Regions from separate parts of the Lentzea sp. genome, predicted to be linked through region 3. Evidence: riboswitches for the same ligand, from Rfam matches in the RefSeq annotation. Region 3 holds a riboswitch; each other region holds the start of a gene.
The links. Region 3 has a riboswitch for glycine ahead of gcvH (glycine cleavage system protein GcvH). Riboswitches for the same ligand answer to the same signal wherever they lie in the genome.
Positions count from the first base shown of each region.

Region 1: it holds a riboswitch for glycine, as region 3 does, so the genes downstream of both, gcvP (aminomethyl-transferring glycine dehydrogenase) here and gcvH (glycine cleavage system protein GcvH) in region 3, are expected to answer to the same signal.
Region 2: it holds a riboswitch for glycine, as region 3 does, so the genes downstream of both, gcvT (glycine cleavage system aminomethyltransferase GcvT) here and gcvH (glycine cleavage system protein GcvH) in region 3, are expected to answer to the same signal.

Region 1 covers NZ_DASVFL010000372.1:36,196-39,462, forward strand. Annotated here, with positions in the region: gene gcvP (aminomethyl-transferring glycine dehydrogenase) at 1-1,821, opposite strand, end outside; glycine riboswitch at 1,975-2,070, opposite strand; gene VF330_RS39385 (Clp protease N-terminal domain-containing protein) at 2,127-3,077, opposite strand; gene VF330_RS39390 (MerR family transcriptional regulator) at 3,191-3,267, opposite strand, start outside.
Region 2 covers NZ_DASVFL010000106.1:48,375-51,641, forward strand. Annotated here, with positions in the region: gene glyA (serine hydroxymethyltransferase) at 1-18, opposite strand, end outside; gene gcvT (glycine cleavage system aminomethyltransferase GcvT) at 32-1,126, opposite strand; glycine riboswitch at 1,226-1,313, opposite strand; glycine riboswitch at 1,315-1,420, opposite strand; gene VF330_RS13435 (DUF3817 domain-containing protein) at 1,466-1,768, opposite strand; gene VF330_RS13440 (hypothetical protein) at 1,783-2,166, opposite strand; gene VF330_RS13445 (helix-turn-helix transcriptional regulator) at 2,338-2,832, opposite strand; gene VF330_RS13450 (hypothetical protein) at 2,997-3,176, opposite strand.
Region 3 covers NZ_DASVFL010000331.1:9,125-12,391, reverse strand. Annotated here, with positions in the region: gene VF330_RS35070 (TetR/AcrR family transcriptional regulator) at 1-65, shown strand, start outside; gene ald (alanine dehydrogenase) at 121-1,233, opposite strand; glycine riboswitch at 1,459-1,551, shown strand; gene gcvH (glycine cleavage system protein GcvH) at 1,617-2,000, shown strand; gene VF330_RS35055 (L-serine ammonia-lyase) at 2,044-3,267, shown strand, end outside.

The DNA.
Region 1 (3,267 bases), on a different contig from region 3:
GGCGGACGACGGGATCAGGCAGACGTCGCGGTCGGCGTTGCCGTTGGCGCGGTGGTAGGCGCGGATCGCCAGCAGACCGGCGAACTCACCCTGCGAGCCGGCGTTGGGCTGCAGCGACACGGCGTCGTAGCCGGTGACCTCGGCGAGCCAGGCCTCCAGGTCCGACACGATCCTCAGCAGACCGGCGGCGTCCTCGACGGGCGCGAACGGGTGCAGGCCGGAGAACTCCGGCCACGTCACGGGCTCCATCTCCGCGGTGGCGTTCAGCTTCATCGTGCAGGAGCCGAGCGGGATCATGCTGCGGTCGAGCGCGACGTCCTTGTCGGACAGCGCGCGCAGGTAGCGCAGCAGCGCCGTCTCGGAGCGGTGCGCGTGGAAGACCGGGTGGGTCAGGTAATCGGAGGTGCGGCGCAGGTCGGCCGGGATGCCGTCGGCGGTGTCCGCGTCGATCGCGTCCACGTCGGCACCGGTGACGCCGAAGGCCTCCCAGACGGCGACGAGGTGCGCGCGGGTGGTCTTCTCGTCGCAGGCGATCGCCACGACGTCGTCGTCGACCTTGCGGAGGTTGATGCCGGCCGCGCGGGCCTTCTCGACGACCGCGGCGGCCTCGCCGGGAACGCGGACCTCGACGGTGTCGAAGAACTCGCCGTGCACGACGTCCAGGTTCGCCTCGCACAGACCCGTGGCGAGCACGGTGGCCATGCGGTGCACGCGGGTCGCGATGGCGCGCAGACCCTCGGGGCCGTGGTAGACGGCGTACATGGACGCGATCACGGCCAGCAGCACCTGCGCGGTGCAGATGTTCGACGTGGCCTTCTCGCGGCGGATGTGCTGCTCGCGCGTCTGGAGCGCGAGGCGGTAGGCCAGCGAGCCGTCCGAGTCGACGGAGACGCCGACGAGACGGCCGGGCAGCTGGCGCTCCAGACCGGACCGGACGGCCATGTAGCCGGCGTGCGGGCCGCCGAAGCCGATCGGGACGCCGAAGCGCTGCGTGGTGCCGACGACGACGTCCGCGCCGATCTCGCCCGGCGCGCGCAGCAGCGTCAGCGCCAGCAGGTCGGCGACGACCACGGCCTGCGCACCGGCGGCGTGGATCTCCTCGATGAGCGCCTTCTGGTCGCGCACCACACCGGACGCGCCGGGGTAGGACAGCAGCACGCCGAAGAAGTCACCGCCGAGGCCCAGGCCCTCGATGCCCTGCGACAGGTCGGCGACGACGATCTCGATGCCGAGCGGCTCGGCGCGCGTCTCGATGACGGCGAGCGTCTGCGGCAGCGTGTCGGCGTCGATGACGAACTTGTCCGACTTGGACTTGCCGGCGCGGCGCACCAGCGTCATGGCCTCGGCGGCGGCGGTCGACTCGTCCAGCATGGACGCGTTCGCGACCGGTAGGCCCGTCAGGTCGCCGACCATCGTCTGGAAGTTCAGCAGCGCCTCGAGGCGGCCCTGCGAGATCTCCGGCTGGTACGGCGTGTAGGCGGTGTACCAGGCGGGCGACTCGAGGACGTTGCGCAGGATCACGCCCGGCGTCACGGTGTCGTAGTAGCCCAGACCGATCATCTGCGTCATCGGCCGGTTCTGCGCCGCGAGGGCGCGCAGCTCCGCCAGCGCCTCGGTCTCGGTGGCCGGGGCGGGCAGGTCCAGCACGAGGTCGCGCTCGTGGATCGACGGGGGAACCGCGTGCTGCGCCAGCTCCTCCAGCGACCCGACACCGATGACGTCGAGGATGCGCGCGAGCTCGGCGGGGCGCGGACCGACGTGGCGGTCGGCGAACGGGGTGCCGTGCTCGAGAGCGGCGAGCGGGATGCGGTCCTGCGTCATCAAACGCCTCCGGGGGCCTGAGGGCACACGTGTCCTGGTGCCCTCCCCGCTCTGTCCGTACCCTTCAAGGGCGCCTGAGAGGTTCACCCGTCGCGAGAACGGGCTTTCACCGTCGGCGGGACCCCGGTGCGGGGGTCCACTTTCCAGAGGCGTCTCGCTCGGGCGGTCCTGGGTGCCTGAGAGGTTCCCGGGGAGGGACTTGCTCCTTCGGCGCCGGGTTCGAGACCCGGACTCTCCCGCCTGAGTTCAGCGACTACCCGTGAAGGATACCCGCAGGCAGCCCCGCCAGTCCCCACGGACGCGACCTACGTCTCAGCGCCGAGACCGCTCAGGGCCTCCGCGACCGGGTCCTCCGGGTCGTCGCGCAGCGCCACGAGCAGGTGCCGGGTGCCCACGACGTCGTCCCCGCGCCGTGCCGCGACGAGCTTCGCCCGCTCCACCGCGCGGTCCACGGACCCGCCGGCGGGCAGTGCCTTCTCGTCCACGCCCGCCTCGCGCAGGGCCCGCGCGCCACCCGACTCCAGTTCCGGCCGGAGCCTGCGGCCCGCGGCGGTCAGCTGGTGGTCGAGCGTCAGCACGGCGGCCACCAGGTCGCGGGACGAGACGGGCCGCTTCCCGGCGACGGCGAGCCGTTCGGCCTCGGTGCGCACCGCGGTGAGCACCGGCCCGCCCAGTCCCTGGCCGCGCACGACGAGCTTCGTCAGCCAGCGCACGTACCCGCCGCCGGACTCGCCCTCCAGCGCGCCCGCCTTGCGCAGCAGCCACACCGCGGGCGCCTCCTCCGGCTCCGCCGCCTTCCGCACGGCCGCGGCCACCGCCTCGACGTCGACGCGCCGCACGACCAGCAGGTCCGCGACGCGGCCGAAGTCCAGCGCCAGCAACGCGAGCGACAGGTGGGTCGTGGTCAGCACGCCGTCGCCGGCCCGGCCGAGCGCCGCGCGGAGACAGGCGTCCAGCGCGCTGCTGGCGGGCAACTCGGTCTCGACGCGTGCGTGGTGGTGGGCGGCGCGCAGCAACGCCGTGACATCCGGTCCCGACTCGGCGGGACCGCCGTCGCCACCGGCCCAGTGCCCGGTCCCCCGTGCCATCGCCTGCGCCCGCAGCGACCGGACGTCCAGCTTGCGGCCGGGACCGATCGTGTCGGTGAGCGCGATCAGCAGGTTCTCGGTGCCGACGAAGCCGAACTCCAGCCGGAACGCCCGCTGCACGGCCGCGGCCAGCACTTTCACGACCTGCGGGGAAGGAGTGGGGGTCATGCCGGCAACGCTAGGCAGCGGCGGGGGTGGTGCGCCTCTGCCGACCGGCCACCCGGGACGGCCGGTCGGCCACGGAGATCGGGCCGGTCAGCGGGCAACCGGTCCGGGGAAGGTCAGCCCGTCGCGCGTTCGCGACGGCGGCGGGTCAGCTCGTCCTCGGTCAGCGGCGCGATCTCGACGCCGTCCGCGC
Region 2 (3,267 bases), on a different contig from region 3:
GTTGAACTGCTCGGACATCTGGAAGATCTCCCTACTTGGCGCGCTTGTAGAACGGAAGTGCGACGACCTCGACCGGCTGCTTCTTGCCGCGGACGTCCACCAGCAGAGGGGTGCCCGGCTCGGAGCTCGCGCGGGACACGTAGGCCATGGCGACGGAGTAGCCGAGGGTCGGGGACAACGCGCCCGACGTCACCTCGCCCACGACCTCGTCACCGTTGAGCACCGCGTAGCCGTGGCGCGGCGCGCGGCGCTCGGGGGTCTTCAGGCCGACCAGGACCGAGTCCACACCGGACTCCGAGACCTTCGCCAACGCGTCGCGGCCCACGAAGTCGCCCGGCTTGTCGAGCTTCACGACCCGGCCCAGGCCGGCGTGGTAGGGCGTCAGCGACGTCGTCAGCTCGTTGCCGTACAACGGCATCCCGGCCTCGAGGCGCAACGTGTCGCGGCAGCCGAGCCCGCACGGCTTGAGCTCGTGCGCCTCGCCCGCGGACAGCAGCGCCGCCCACACGGCGGACGCGTCGGCGGGCGCCACGAAGAGCTCGAAGCCCTCTTCACCGGTGTAGCCGGTGCGGGCCAGCAGGGCGGGGACGCCCGCGACGGTCGACGGGTACGAGGCGTAGTACTTGACCGTCGACAGGTCGGTGTCGGTCAGGCCCGACAGGATCTCGACGGACTTCGGGCCCTGGATCGCGATCAGCGCGTAGTCCGTCGAGGAGTCCGTCACGACGGTGTCGAACCCGGCCGCGCGCTCGACCAGGGCGTCCGCGACCACCGCGGCGTTGGAGGCGTTCGCGACGACCATGAACTCCTCGTCGCCCAGGCGGTAGACGATGAGGTCGTCGACCACGCCGCCGTCGGCCTGCGTGATCATCGTGTAGCGCGCCTTGCCGACGGCGAGCGCGGAGATGTGGCCGACCAGCGCGAAGTCGAGCGCCTCGCCGGCCTGCGGTCCGGTCAGGACGATCTCACCCATGTGCGTGAGGTCGAACAGGCCCGCGGACGTGCGCACCGCGTGGTGCTCCGCGAGCTCGCTCGAGTAGCGCAGCGGCATCCGCCAGCCCGCGAAGTCGGTGAACATCGCGCCGAGCTGCTCGTGCTCGGCGTTCAGAGGCGTGAGGCGGGACATCAGAACGCTCCTCCAGGGTGCGCCGAAGAGCCGGACGTGGCCGGCTGAGGCAGCAGAAGAATGACACGGTCCATCGGAGACTCCTCGTCTGAGAGAGCCTCCCCCTCTGTCATGAGCCTGAGAGCTTCGCCGCGCGGAACGCGACTTGCACCGTGGGCGAGGCCGATGGGCCTGCTTTCCAGAGTTGCCTTCGTCGTGCGGTAGGGGTACCTGAGAGATTCCGGGGAGGAGTTGCTCCTTCGGTGCCCGCTGTCCGGCAGATCGGGGACAGGGGGACTCTCCCGCGCGACATCGACGGCCGTGTTCAGTTGTCAGCCCCAGACGCTAGCAGGCCAAACGTCACAACGGCACGCCCTGCGCGGTCTTCTCGACCACTTTGCGCTCCGCCCAGAACGACAGGAACGGGATCGTCCCGGCGAGCAGCACGAGTGCGGTGCCCTTGATGGACCAGCGCAGCTTCAGCGCGAGGTCGACGGAAAGCACCAGGTAGATGGCGTAGAGGAAGCCGTGGATCGGGCCCACGACCTTCATCGCCCCGCCCATGTCCGCGGCGTACTTGAGCACCATCGCCACGACCAGGAGCAGCAGGAAGACACCGACCACGTAAGCCATGACCCGGAACCGGGTCAACGCACCCTTCATCTGCCCGCCTTCGCTCAACGACCGTCCCGCGCGTTGAGGTCCGCGAGCATGCGGTTGTAGGCCGCGAGCTCCGCGTCTTCGTCGTCGTCGAAGTGCTCGACAGGCGCGGGTTTGACGGCGTCAACGGTAGTCACCGGCCGGGGAGCGGGTGCAACCGGCTCCGGTGCGGAGAGAGCCCCGTCACGGTTCTGGCGCGCCAGGCGGCGGAACCGCCACACCATGAAGAGGGGGAAGAGGCCGAAGAGCGGCCACTGGAGCACGTACCCGAGGTTCTGGAACGTGCCGCTGGCGGACTCGAAGCGCTGCCACTGCCAGTACGCGAGCCCGCAACACAGGACCAGCGCCGCCAGACAGGCGAACGCGATCAACAAGCGTTGGGGAGTAAGGAGGCCGCGCACGACCTCCACACTACTTGGGTGAGGCCTCCTGATGGAGGCCACCCTGTGGGGGTCCGGGGGCTCGCCCCCGGCTGGGGCGTGGGGGCTTGGCCCCCTCAAAAACACGCGGAACGATCTCGGTGAGCGCGTTCCGCGAACATGGGGCCCCGATCGTGGAGCCCCCGTTCCTTCCTACGCCACGCCGTCCCGGCGCTGCCTCTGCAGACGTGCGACGCACCAGGCCGCGGCGGAGCCACGACGAAGGTGCTGGAGAACCGTCATCGGTCCCAGGCGCCTCCCGAGGTCGGCAGGAGTCAGGCCGGCAGCGCGGTAGTCGAGCGCGCGCTGGTCCAACGGGCTGATGCCCGCGTCCCACCACTGCTCGGCCTCGCTGACGTCACCGACGAGCTGCCAGTAGCTCGCTGCGGCGGCGAGCAACGCCTCGGGTGCCTCCGGCGCCCGCTTGCGCATCGCGGCCACGTAGGCCGGATCCGCCGAGTCGACCTTGACCAAGCCACGCGACCCGCTCCGTGCGGCACCCCGCTGCACGGGGATGCCTGGCGCCGAGGGGGGAGCCTCAGCGAGCCACGCGTTCTTGATCCGGTTCACCTCCTGCATCTCTGCGTCATCAGACCGTTCAGCCGCCCACTGCTTCAAGAGCTCGTGGACCCCGGAGTCCTCGACCATCCATGCCTCCTCGTCGGTCGGGGATCGGCCATTGCAGCGGAAGGTATTCGGTAGGTCTGACAATCACCAGACCCTGAATCCTCAGAACACCCGTTACCAGTGCGTGATTGGCCGCATTCCACCCGTCCGGCTCAACGCGAACGGTCGTACGTGACCGTGCGTCACTAGCGGATCGGGGTCGCCGCGCCGAACAGGCTCCTGATGAACGTGATGATCGACTCCGCGCCCTGCCGCAGCCAGCCGAGGACCTGCTGGACCGCCGAGGCGGACTGCTCGGGCTGGGTGATCAGGAGGAACAGCACCAGCGCGACGCCCGCCAGCACTAGCACCTTCTTGAGGTTCACAGGTACCTCTCCGTCCATGTCGCTCACAGCTGAGGCGGCGGACCGCCGTGTCACCCGATATGCTCCCTCATTCACCCGTGCGATGAACAAC
Region 3 (3,267 bases):
AGTTCGAGTTCGGGCTGGACTGCGTGATCGACGGCATCAAGGCGCGCGTCAAAGCCCTGAGATAGGCGAAACCCCCGCAGCGATTCACGCGTGCGGGGGCCTCATTCATTCAGATGGTCTTCAGATGACGGACTCCAGCGGCGTGTGCGCGAGGCCGGTCGCCTCGGCCACCGGGCCGTTCGTCAGCTTGCCCGCGTGGACGTTGAGGCCCAGGGCGAGCGAACGGTCGTCCTTCAGCGCCTTCTCCCAGCCCTTGTCGGCCAGCGCGACGGCGTAGGGCAGCGTCACGTTGGTCAGCGCGTAGGTCGAGGTGCGCGGGACGGCGCCCGGCATGTTCGCGACGCAGTAGAACACCGAGTTGTGGACCTCGTAGGTCGGCTCGGCGTGCGTGGTGGCGCGGGAGTCCTCGAAGCAGCCGCCCTGGTCGATCGCGATGTCGACGAGCACCGAGCCCGGCTTCATCTGGGCGACCAGCGTGTTCGAGACGAGCTTCGGGGCCGCGGCGCCCGGCACCAGCACGGCGCCGATGACCAGGTCGGCCTCGCGGACGGCCTGCTCGACGGAGAACGCGTTGGACGCGAGCGTGCGCAGGCGGCCCTGGAACTGCGCGTCGATCTGGCGCAGGCGGTCGACGTTGGTGTCGAGGATCTCCACGTCCGCGCCCATGCCGGCGGCGATGGTGGCGGCGTTGACGCCCGCCACGCCGCCGCCGATGACGACCACGCGGGCCGGGGCGACACCGGGGACGCCGCCGGGCAGCACGCCGCGGCCGCCGGAGGGCTTCATCAGCGCGAACGCGCCGACCTGCGGGGCGAGCCTGCCCGCGACCTCGGACATCGGGGCGAGCAGCGGCAGCGCGCGGTTCGGCAGCTGCACGGTCTCGTAGGCGACGGCCGTGGTGCCGGACGCGAGCAGCGCCTCGGTCAGCGGCTTGTCGGCGGCGAGGTGGAGGTAGGTGAAGAGGGTCTGTCCGGCACGCAGGCGCGGGTACTCCTCGGCGATCGGCTCCTTGACCTTGAGGACCAGGTCGCCCTCCGCCCACACGTCGTCGGCGGTCGCGAGGACCTTGGCGCCCGCGGCGAGGTACTCCTCGTCCGTGATCGCGGAGCCCAGGCCGGCGCCCTGCTCGACGAACACGTCGTGGCCGCGGCTGGTCAGCTCGTGTGCACCGGCAGGGGTGAGAGCGACGCGGTACTCGTGGTTCTTGATCTCGCGAGGAACTGCGATCCGCACGATGACTCCTCCGTTCGGTGGCCGACATCTCACAATGTGGGGCAGTGGGAAGGTCATGTCACTGTGCTGATCGCACTATCAGCCACCTGTGTGGTTGTTCATCTAGGACAGAGCGACTCGGTTTGCGCTCGCGTGTGACTCGACCCGTTCGCGTTGACACCCGGCGGGGGCCGCACATAGCGTTCGCCCCCGAGAACTGAAGACCGGCCGCGGCGCGTCAGCGCCAGAACCCGAGTGGGAGAGACCTCGACGACGGAGTCGGGGCGCCGAAGGGGCAAGCTCCCGCACACTCTCAGGCAGCAAGACCACTCGGAGTAGGCAACTCTGCACGGCGGAGGGGGCGCAAGTGTGTCCTTGACCCGTCATCAGCCAGAGGAGTCGCCGTGCAGTTCCCCGAGAACCTGCTCTACACCACCGAGCACGAGTGGGTCGACTGGACGCCGGGCACCCAGGACCCGCTGACCTGCGGAATCACCGAGTACGCGGCGGACGCCCTCGGCGACATCGTCTTCGTCCAGCTGCCCGAGGTCGGCGCGAAGGTCGTCACGAACGCCGTGTGCGGTGAGCTCGAGTCCACCAAGTCCGTCAGCGACCTGTTCTCGCCCGTCACCGGTGAGGTGATCGAGGTCAACGGCGCCGTCGTCGACGACCCGGCGATCGTCAACAACGACCCGTACGGCGAGGGCTGGCTGTTCAAGGTCCGCGTCGAGTCGGCGGAGAACCTGCTCACGGCGGCCAAGTACGCCGAGCTCATCAAGTCCGACTGACATGTCCCGGACTGACCGCTCCACCACCACGAAGGACTGATCAGTGGCGATCAGCGTTTTCGACCTGTTCTCCGTCGGCATCGGGCCGTCCAGCTCCCACACCGTCGGCCCGATGCGCGCGGCGGCGATGTTCGTCGACAAGCTCGGCGAGCGCCTGTCCGAAGTGGACGGCGTGCACGTCGAGCTGTTCGGCTCGCTCGGCGCGACCGGCCACGGGCACGGCAGCCCCAAGGCCGTGTTCCTCGGCCTGGAGGGCAACCTCCCCGAGGAGGTCGACCCGGCGGCCGCAGCCGGCCGCGTCGAGGAGATCGTCGCGAGTGGACGGTTGCGGCTCGGCGGCTCGCACGAGATCTCGTTCCGGCACGACCGGGACCTGGTCATGCACCGCCGCAAGTCGCTTCCGCTGCACCCCAACGGGATGAGCTTCGAGGCGTTCAGCGGCGGGGTGTCCGTCGAGCACGCCGTCTACTACTCGATCGGCGGCGGGTTCGTCGTCGACGAGAACGCCTCGGGCACCGACCGGATCAAGCCGGACACCACGCCGTTGCCGCACCCGTTCCTGACCGGCGACGAGCTGCTCGCGCGCTGCCGCGAGACGGGCCTGTCGATCAGCGAGATCATGATGGCCAACGAGCTGTCGTGGCGGACCGAGGCCGAGGTGCGGTCGGGGCTGCTGCACATCTGGCACGTCATGCAGGAGTGCGTGGAACGCGGCTGCACCGAGCACGGCGTGCTGCCCGGCGGCCTGAAGGTCCGCCGCCGTGCCGCCGAGATGCGCAAACGGCTGGAGGGCGAGCACTTCGTCACCGACCCGCTGCGCGTCATGGACTGGGTCACGCTCTTCGCGCTGGCGGTCAACGAGGAGAACGCGGCGGGCGGCCGGGTCGTCACCGCGCCGACCAACGGCGCGGCCGGCATCGTCCCGGCGGTCCTGCACTACTACACGAGGTTCGTGCCGGGGGCCAACGACGACGGCGTGGTCCGGTTCCTGCTGACCGCGGGCGCGATCGGCGTGCTGTTCAAGGAGAACGCGTCGATCTCCGGCGCCGAGGTCGGGTGCCAGGGCGAGGTCGGCTCCGCCTGCTCGATGGCGGCCGGCGGCCTCGCCGAGGTCCTGGGCGGCACCCCGGAGCAGGTCGAGAACGCGGCCGAGATCGCCATGGAGCACAACCTGGGCCTGACCTGCGACCCGATCGGCGGCCTGGTGCAGATCCCGTGCATCGAACGCAACGCCGTCGCGTCGATCAAGGCCATCACGGCGGTGCGG